3 regions of the Janthinobacterium sp. 67 genome follow, and region 2 is predicted to be linked to each of the others. Evidence: predicted binding sites of a transcription regulator. Region 2 holds the regulator's gene; each other region holds the start of a gene.
What was found. The regulator sigma-54, encoded in region 2, starts transcription at its own class of promoters, with help from an activator protein. The targets are predictions, from matches to a motif close to TGGCANGNAANCTGCTTT.
Positions count from the first base shown of each region.

Region 1: CLU90_RS23135 (beta-propeller fold lactonase family protein) is a predicted target of sigma-54. The motif match lies at 1,986-2,003, and genes of this name have one in related genera.
Region 3: CLU90_RS08070 (urease accessory protein UreD) is a predicted target of sigma-54. The motif match lies at 1,825-1,842, and genes of this name have one in related genera.

Region 1 covers NZ_PGES01000001.1:5,136,986-5,140,262, forward strand. The annotation lists gene CLU90_RS23130 (TonB-dependent receptor family protein) at 1-1,862, opposite strand, end outside; gene CLU90_RS23135 (beta-propeller fold lactonase family protein) at 2,067-3,023, shown strand; gene adh (aldehyde dehydrogenase) at 3,276-3,277, shown strand, end outside.
Region 2 covers NZ_PGES01000001.1:4,656,255-4,659,531, forward strand. The annotation lists gene lptB (LPS export ABC transporter ATP-binding protein) at 1-532, shown strand, start outside; gene CLU90_RS20890 (RNA polymerase factor sigma-54) at 537-2,015, shown strand; gene hpf (ribosome hibernation-promoting factor, HPF/YfiA family) at 2,085-2,444, shown strand; gene CLU90_RS20900 (enoyl-CoA hydratase/isomerase family protein) at 2,576-3,277, shown strand, end outside.
Region 3 covers NZ_PGES01000001.1:1,800,320-1,803,596, reverse strand. The annotation lists gene CLU90_RS08075 (two-component system response regulator) at 1-1,742, shown strand, start outside; gene CLU90_RS08070 (urease accessory protein UreD) at 1,873-2,739, shown strand; gene CLU90_RS08065 (urease subunit gamma) at 2,766-3,068, shown strand; gene CLU90_RS08060 (urease subunit beta) at 3,090-3,277, shown strand, end outside.

The sequences.
Region 1 (3,277 bases), 480 kb from region 2:
CGGTCGAGCGTGTCTTTCCAGGCCAGTTCCGCGAACAGGTTGGCGCTAGGCACGCCCGGCAAACGGCTGCCTTCGCGCACGGCGCCGAACGCCTGGTCATACACGGCGTGCAGGCTGGTCAGCGCCACTTTTGTCGTGAAACCATATGGCAGGCTGGATTCGAGCGACACTTCCATACCCTGGCGCAAGGTCTTACCCGCATTGCGGTAGCTGGTACGCCCGCCGCTGGAACTGTCGACCACCAGCTCGTCGTTGGTCTTGATCTGGAACACGGCCGCATTGACGTGCGTGTTGTGGTTGATCCTCGCCTTGATGCCCGCTTCCAGGTTGGTGCTGGTGGCCGGTTTCAGCTGGTAATTGAAGCCGCCGCCCGTGCCCGAGTAAAACAGTTCATTCAGGGTGGGCGCTTCGAAACCGCGGGCGGCGCTGGCGTACACATTGACGTCCGGCGTCAGTTTGTACAGCAAGCCCAGCACCGGTGTCGTGTGGCTGAACTCCAGGCTGCCGCTGTCGTTCCCATTGCCGAGATAGCGGTCGTTGACCAACACTTTCATCTTGCTGTAGCGCACACCTGCGCTGAGCAGCCACGCTCCGCTTTGCCATTCCGTCTGGATATACGGATCGAGGCTGGAGACGACATCCTGCTCGTCGCGGCGCAGCTTGCCTTTCACGCCAAAGGTATTGCCGATGTAATTTTCATAGCCGGTGCGGTCATCGCTGGAGCGGCCGTAATCGATGCCGATGGTGGTGCTCAGCTTGCCGCCGGCCAGCTGGTTCACGTGCAGCCAGTTGGTGTCGATGCCGTAGAACTCGCGCTGGAAGTCGACCACGCCGCCCGAATGGCTGGCCGGCGCCTGGAAACCCTTGGTAAATGCCTGGTATTGGATCACGTCGCGGTTGCCGCCGTAGGCCGTCACGTGCAGGCGGTCGTCGCCGAACGACTGTTCATAGGTGGCGCCGATTTGCTGGTGGTCGATGCTCTTGCGGGTGTTGTAGCGCTCGGCCAGGGTGCGCTTCGGGTTTTGCGTATCCGTCGTGTCGATTTCTCCCGCGCGCGGATCGCGGGCAAACGTGGCCCAGGAGGCGCCCAGCGGATCTTGCGTATTGCCCTGGTGCAGGCTGTTGGCGACGATGGTCAGCTTGCTGTCATTCGTCGGCTTGACGGTGATCTTGCCGAACGCCTGTTCGCGCGCGGCGGCGCTGTGGTCGCGGAAACCGTCGGTGCGGAAGCGCGAGCCGTCGAGCACGTAGCCGATACCGCCTGCCTGGCCTTGGGCCGAGAGGTCGACCTTGCTGGTGCCGAAGCTGCCGCCCGTCACGTTCAGCTCGACGGATGGGGGATTTTGCCCATCCTTGGAAAACAGCTGGATCACGCCGCCCGAGTGGTTGCCATAGATGGCGGAGAACGGTCCGCGCAGCACTTCGATGCGCTCGGCCGTATCGAGGTTGAAGGTGGCGGCCTGGCCCTGGCCATCCGGCATGCTGGCGGGAATGCCGTCGCTGATCAGCTTGACGCCGCGCACGCCAAAGGCCGAGCGGGCGCCGAAGCCGCGCGACGAGATTTGCAAGTCTTGCGCGTAGTTCTGGCGGTTTTGCACCACCAGACCCGGCACGGCGGCCAGCGCTTCCGACGCGTTCACGCGGATCTGGCCATCCTGGATGCGGGCGCTGTCAACGACGTCGATCGAGGCCGGCACTTCCTGGCTGGGATGGGCAATGCGGCTGCCGCTGACGACCACCGTATCCATCAGTTGCCCGTTGGCCGGGGCAGCTGCCTCGGCGGCAAAGACGTGGGGGGCGAGGGTAGCGCTGCCGGCGACAAACAAGCTGGCGATGGTGTTCAGGCGGAAACGGTGCTGCATGCGGATTCTCCAATGTGAATAAAAGCCTGCTTTGGTCGCGTGCGCGGCGCAGGTCTGCATCGTTGTATCAAGCAATATGCCTGCCATGTCTCCATTGGTGGGCTGAAATTATACGCGTGTCAGTGGCACGGCGTTTGCATACAGCAATGTTCAGATGCGCCGATGCCGCGCGCTTTTCCTGTGTTTTGCCATCGAAAGGTGATTATGCCCAACTTCTTCTCGCGCTTGCGCCAGGTGTGCTGGCTGCTGCCTGCGCTCGCCAGCAGCGCCCTCCAGGCTGCTCCATTTGCCTATGTTCCCAATGAAAAATCGGGCACCTTGAGCGTGATCGACACGGCGACCGACCAGGTCGTGCGCCAGATTGCAGCCGGCAAGCGTCCGCGCGGCATCGCCGCCGACCCCACCGGGCGGCAATTGTTTGTCACGGACGCCGCCAGCAGCGCCTTGCTGCTGATCGATAACGCTGGCGGCACGCCCCTGCGCAGGGTGGCGCTGGGCAAGTCGCCCGAAGGCGTCAGCGCCTCGCAAGATGGTAGTCACGTGGCCGTGGCCGTCGAGGAAAACAATAGCGTGGCCTTGCTCGATGGCCAGACGGGCAGCTTGCTCGCCGATATCAAGGTACAGGGACGCAACCCGGAACATGCCGTCTTCAGCCCCGATGGGCGCTGGCTGCTGGTCAGCGCGGAAGAGGCCGAACAAGTCGATGTCATCGACGTGGCGCAGCGCCGCCAGGTGGCGTCCGTCGCCGTTGGGCTGCGTCCGCGCGGCATCGGCTTCAGTCCGGACTCGGGCCGCGCCTACGTGGCGTGCGAACTGGTCAATGCCGTCTACGTGATCGACATGGCCGCGCGCAAGGCGATTGCCACCATTCCCGCTGGAAAAAATGCCAATGGCATCGTGGTCCATCCCGGCGGCAAGCAAGTGTATGTCTCGAATGGCACGGACGGCACGGTAATGGTGATCGATACGGCCAGCAACAAGGTGACGGCCACCATTCCCGTCGGAAAGCGCCCGTGGAATATGGCCATCACGCCAGACGGCGCCAAGCTGTACGTGGCCAATGGCCGCTCGAACAGCGTGTCCGTCATCAACACGGCCAGCGCGCGCAAGGTAGCCGATATTGCAGTGGGTGAGTTGCCATGGGGCGTGGTGATTCGCTAGTGGCACAGGACCAGGTGTTCCAGTCTGGTACACCTGTTCCATTGTGCAGCGGCTCAAGCCCGGACATGCGCTGAAAAGCACACCGGTATTGACGCCACGCCCTTGTAACAAGGGGAAAAGCGGCTAAGTTTGTAGTGGGATGGCGAGCTGGCACGGCATTTGCGGAAGACTCCGTGTACTCACCCCATCTGTACCAGGACGTTTGATTTTAATTACAGTAATTCCATTCTAATTAACCCGATAGAGGACGACAT
Region 2 (3,277 bases):
CCTGCCGATCCATCGCCGCGCGCAGATGGGCCTGTCCTATCTGCCGCAGGAAGCGTCCGTGTTCCGCAAGCTGACGGTGGAAGACAATATCCGCGCCGTGCTGGAAATCCAGACCGTCGAAGGCCGCCCCCTGAAGAAGGCCGAGATCGAGGAACGTCTGGATAAATTGCTGGCCGACTTGCAGATTGAAAAGTTGCGCGAGAACCAGGCCTTGTCCCTGTCGGGCGGCGAGCGCCGCCGCGTGGAAATCGCCCGCGCGCTGGCCACCGATCCCCGTTTCGTGCTGCTTGACGAGCCGTTCGCCGGTGTCGATCCGATCGCCGTGATCGAGATCCAGCGCATCGTGCGCTTCTTGAAGGAGCGCAATATCGGCGTGCTCATCACCGATCATAATGTGCGCGAGACGCTGGGTATTTGCGACCGTGCCTACATCATCAACCAGGGCTCGGTGCTGGCGTCGGGACGCCCCGACGACATCATCGCGAACGAGTCGGTACGCCGGGTCTATCTGGGCGAACACTTCCGTATGTGAGCCAATGAAACAATCATTGCAGCTGCGCACCTCGCAGCACCTGGCACTGACGCCGCAGTTGCAGCAATCGATACGCCTGTTGCAATTGTCTACCCTGGAATTGCACCAGGAACTAGAGCAACTGCTGACGGACAATCCCCTGCTCGAACGGCTCGACGATCCGCTCGACCGTTCGCTGCGCCTGCTGTCCGATGGCGCCTTGAGTTCGACGGCCGCGCCGGCCGAAGCGCCGCCCCAGCCGCCAGGCCAGGAGGCGCCCGCGGCGCCGGCTGAAGCGGAAACCTTTGACGGCGAGGCGGGCGAGGGCCCGGCCGCCGTGGATGGCGGCGACAGCGACTGGAGCGAGGCGAGCCGGGGCAAGGCGCCCGACGACGAAGATTCCCGTCCGCAACTGGAAGCCCATCACTGCACCCTGCGCGAACACCTGATGGAGCAGATGCGCGTGACGGTGCTCGAATTGCGCGACCGCGCGCTGGTCGAGCTGATCATCGACGCGCTCGACGACAATGGCTACCTGGAAGAGTCGCTCGACGACATCCTGGCGCGCCTGCCGGAAGAGCTGGAAATCGACGCGGACGAGATGCGCACGGCCCTGGCGCTGCTGCAAAGTTTCGATCCGCCCGGCGTGGGCGCGCGCAATGCGTCCGAATGTCTGGCCCTGCAGATCAAGCGCTTGCCGCAGGTTGCCATGGTGACGCGGCGCATGGCCCTCGTCATCGTGGAAAAGCACCTGGCCTGGTTTGCCCAGCGTGATTTCAACAAGCTGAAAAAAGCCCTCGATTGCGACGATGAAGACTTGCGCGAAGCGCAGACGGTGATTCGCCAATGCAACCCGCATCCGGGTGCCGTGTTCGCCTCTGACGTGTCCGATTACGTGGTGCCCGACGTCGTCGTCAAGCGCGCGCGCAATGGCTGGCAAGTGACCCTGAACAACGACGTCATGCCGCGCCTGCGCGTGAACGCCATGTACGCCAACCTGCTCAAGCAGGGCAAGGGCGAAGGTGCCATGGGCGCACAGTTGCAGGAAGCCAAGTGGCTGATCAAGAATATGCGCCAGCGCTTCGACACCATCCTGCGCGTGGCACAGGCGATAGTAGAAAGACAAAAGAACTTTTTCTCGCATGGGGCCGTTGCCATGCGCCCCCTTGTGCTCCGTGAAATAGCTGATACACTGGGTTTACACGAGAGTACTATCTCGCGGGTAACAACTCAAAAGTACATGCTGACCCCGCACGGCATGTTCGAGTTGAAATATTTCTTTGGTAGCCACGTCGCCACCGAAGCGGGGGGCGAAGCGTCATCGACGGCGATACGGGCATTGATCGTGCAACTGACAGGAGCAGAAGACCCTAAAAATCCTTTATCCGACAGTAAGATTGCGGACATGCTGGGGGAACAAGGCATGGTGATTGCGCGACGTACTGTTGCCAAATACCGGGAAGCATTAAAAATTCCGCCAGTGAGCCTGCGTAAGTGTTTGTAAGTTTTTTTCGGTTCCTCTGCGGGCCGGATACGATGGACCGCACGAACCCGATCATCTTTAGGAGTGTGTATGAATCTCACCATCAGCGGACATCATCTCGAAGTGACACCAGCCATCCGTGAATACGTACAAACGAAGCTGGAGCGCGTGAAACGTCATTTCGATCAAGTCATCGATATCGCCGTGATTCTGACCGTGGATAACCTCAAAGAGAAAGAAAAACGTCAAAAGGCCGAAGTCAACCTGCGTCTGAGTGGCAAGACCGTCTATGTGGAAAGCCTGGCGCAAGACTTGTACGCCGCAATCGATGCCCTGATCGACAAGCTCGATAGGCAAGTGATGAAATACAAAACCAAAGTGCAAGGGCACGGTAAAGAGGCGATCAAGCATCTGCCAGACAGCTCGGAAGAAGAATTCGCCCCCGCCTAAGCGGCCTGCGACTTTCAACCGGTTGTGATCAACTAAGGGCGCACATTGCGCCCTTTTTTGCGCCCAGCGGAACGCAATGTTCCCCGCGCAGGCGCTAGAATGTTTGCACTTTCACTTCTTTCCTGCCTGCCATGAGCGACTTCGTCCAGACTGCCATCCGCAACCGCACGGGCCACATCGTGCTCGACCGTCCGAAAGCCTTGAATTCCCTGTCGCTGGACATGGTGCGCGCCCTGAGCGCGGCCCTGCTGGTCTGGCGCGATGATCCCCAGGTGGACGCCGTCGTGATCCGCTCCAGCAGCGAGAAGGGCCTGTGCGCCGGCGGCGACATCCGTTTCTTTTACGATGCGGGCCTGGCCACGCCGCAAGGCGGCAGTGCCTTGCTGGAAGATTTCTTTACGGAAGAATACGCTTTGAATCATTTGATTCATTTCTATCCGAAACCGTATATTGCCGTGATGGATGGCGTGGTGATGGGCGGGGGCATGGGCGTGGCGCAAGCTAGCCCCGGCAACTGCCTGCGCATCGTCACGGGCCGCACGCGCATGGCCATGCCGGAAGTCAATATCGGCCTGTTTCCGGACGTGGGCGGCAGCTATTTCCTGTCCCGCCTGGCTGGACAGCTGGGTCTGTACCTGGGCTTGACGGGCTTGACGATCAACGCGGCCGACGCCCTGTACACGGGCCTGGCCGATGTCTACCTGCCCGAAGCGCAGGTGGGGGCCCTGCTGGACCTGTTCGAATCGACGCCGGGCGAGGCCTTGCCGGTGGCGATCAAGGCCCTGGCGGCGCCGTTCCAGGCCAAGGCGGGCGTTTCGTCCCTGGCCACGGCG
Region 3 (3,277 bases), 2.9 Mb from region 2:
AACTGGAACAGGTGGCCAGCACCCTGGCGCGCGAAGTGCAGATCCGCCGCGCCAATGAAGAGTTGCTGCGCCTGTCGGGCCAGGTCTTCGAAGCGACGCAGGACGCCATCCTGATCACGGATGCATCGGGCGTCATCGTCACGGCCAATCCCGCTTTTACACGCATCACCGGTTACGCGGCGCCGGAAGTGGTGGGTACGGACATCCTGCGCCTGCACGCCGAACACACGGGCGAAGCGGTGCTGCAGGCCATGCGCCAGGGCTTGCGCAGCAGCGGCTGCTGGTCGGGTGAGGTGCAGACGCGGCGCAAGAGCGGCGACACCTATCCCTGCCTGCTCAGCGCCTCCACCGTGCACGGCCCCGATGGCGCCGTCGTCAACTACATCGGCGTCTTCCTCGACATCAGCGAGCGCAAGGCCGAGCAGCACCTGATCGACTTCCTCTCCTACCACGATGCGCTGACGGGCTTGCCGAACCGCGTGCTGCTGCGCGAGCGCTTCGAACAGGCGCGCGCGAACGCCGTGCGCGACGGCCAGCAGGTGGTGCTGATGTGCCTGGACCTGGACCGCTTCAAGAACATCAACGATTCGCATGGACAGGCCGTCGGCGACAAGGCGCTGCAAGTGGTGGCGCGTTTCCTGTCCGGCTGCGTGCGCGAGGGCGACACGGTGGTGCGCCAGGGCGGCGACGAATTCCAGATCCTGCTGCAGGACGATGCCCTGCTGGGACGCACCCTGGGGCTGGCGCAAACCATCCTGGCCGGCTTGCGCGAAGAATTGAGCGTCGATGGCGAACGCCTGGCCCTGACGACCAGCATCGGCATCGCCATGTGCCCGGCCGATGGCGACAGTCTCGACGACGTGCTGCGCCACGCCGACACGGCCCTCGTGCGCGCCAAGGAAATGGGACGCGACCATTACGCCTTCTTCACGGAGCGCATGGGCAGCGATATCCGCGCCCGCCTGGCCATGCAGCAGCAGCTGCGCGGCGCCATCGGCCGCGATGAATTCGACGTGCACTACCAGCCGCAGATGTGCTTGCGCACGGGCGCCTTGCTGGGTGCGGAAGCCCTGCTGCGCTGGGATAACCCCGTGCTGGGCAAGGTGCCGCCCAGCCTCTTCATCGCGCTGGCCGAGGAATACGGTTTGATCACGGCCATCGGTGAATGGGTGCTCGAAAGCGTGTGCGCGCAAATCCGCGCCTGGCACGACGCGGGCCTGGGCAGCATCAAGGTGGCCGTCAACCTGTCCGGCAAGCAGTTCGCGCAGGACCGCACGGTGCCCTTCGTCGAGGCGGCCTTGCGCAAATACGGCATCGCGCCCGCTTGCCTGGGCATCGAGATCACGGAAAGCACGGTGATGGGCGACCCGGACAAGGCCGTGGCGGCCCTCACGCGCCTGAAGGATATCGGCGTGGGCATTTCGCTCGACGACTTCGGCACCGGCTATTCCAGCCTCGGTTACCTGAAACGCTTTCCCATCGACGTGCTCAAAATCGACAAATCCTTCGTCGACGACGTCACCACCAGCAGCAGCGACGCGGCCATCGCCCGCTCCGTCATCTCGCTGGCGCACAACCTGGACATGCGCGTCATCGCCGAAGGCGTGGAAACGCGCGAACAGGTCGACTTCCTGACGGAACACGGCTGCGATGAAATGCAGGGATATTATTTCAGCCGTCCGCTGGCCGCGGATGCCTTCACGGCCTTGCTGCGCGAACGGCGCACCCTGGCCGCGACCTAAATACCGCGGTGCGGCCGATGCACCATGCCGGTGCGTCCGCTGCAGCGCGGTGCGCGATTCTCACGTTTCCTTCCCCTGACGCTGGCACATATCCTGCTTAGGTAATCGCTTATTTACGCGATTGCCACGCATGCCAGACAGACCCCATCCAGCCACGCCTTCACCAGCCAGCACGCATAGCGCCTGGCAGGCGCAGCTGCGCCTGGGTTTTGCGCTTCACGATGGCGTCAGCCGCCTCGTCGAGCGCACGCACAGCGGCCCCCTGCGCGTGCAAAAGCCCCTGTACCCGGAAGGCGACGCCGTCTGCCACGCCATCATCATCCACCCGCCCGGCGGCGTGGTGGGCGGCGACCAGCTGGCCGTCGACGCCACAGTGGGCGAGGGCGCGCGCGCCTTGCTCACGTCGCCGGGCGCGGCCAAATGGTACCGCGCCAACGGGCATGTCTCGGGCCAGCACGTCGTGCTGCGCGCCGGTAGCGGCGCGGCCATCGAGTGGCTGCCGCAGGAAAGCATTTTCTTCGACCAGGCCTGCGTGCGCCTGCGCCACGAGGTGGAACTGGCGCCCGACGCCAGCTACATCGGCTGCGACATCGTCTGCCTGGGGCGCAGCGCCTCGGGTGAAGTTTTCAACACGGGCAGCATCGATCAGCAGGTGCAGATCCGCCGCGGCGGCAAGCTGCTGTGGTGGGAACAGGGCGTGCTGGCGGCCGGCGGCGCGCTGATGGCCAGCCCGCTGGGATTGGCGGGCCACACGGTGTGCGCCACCCTGATCGCCGTCGGCACGCAAGTTACGCCCGCCGTGCTGGCGGCCGTGCGCGGGATCGGCGTGCCGGCCGGCGCCGCGTTTGGCGCCACGCACATGAAATCGCTGGTGGTGGTGCGCCTGCTGTGCGGCGACAGCGAGGCGGCGCGCCGCGTCATGCTGGCCGCCTGGCAGCTGCTGCGCCCCGCCATGCTGGGACGCGACGCCGTCGTGCCCCGCATCTGGAACACTTGAACAAGCAAGGAATCACAAGGAAAAACATGGACCTGACTCCCCGCGAAAAAGACAAGCTGCTCATTTTTACGGCCGCGCTGCTGGCCGAACGGCGCCTGGCGCGCGGCTTGAAGTTGAATTATCCGGAAGCGGTGGCCCTGATCAGCGCGGCCATCATGGAAGGCGCGCGCGATGGCAAGTCGGTGGCGCAGCTGATGTCGGACGGCACGAAGATACTCTCGCGCGCCGACGTCATGGACGGCATCGCCGAGATGATCCCCGACATCCAGGTGGAAGCGACCTTCCCCGATGGTAGCAAGCTGGTGACCGTGCACCACCCGATACCGTAGTTTTTTGAGAAGGAGCCCCTCATGACCCCAGGCGAATACCAATTGGAAGAAGGCGAAATCAGCTTGAATGCCGGGCGCGCCACGGCCACCGTGGTGGTGGCCAACCGGGGCGACCGGCCGATCCAGGTCGGCTCGCACTTCCACTTTTTTGAAGTCAACCCGGCGCTGGCGTTCGAGCGCTGGCGCGCCTACGGCATGCGCCTGAACAT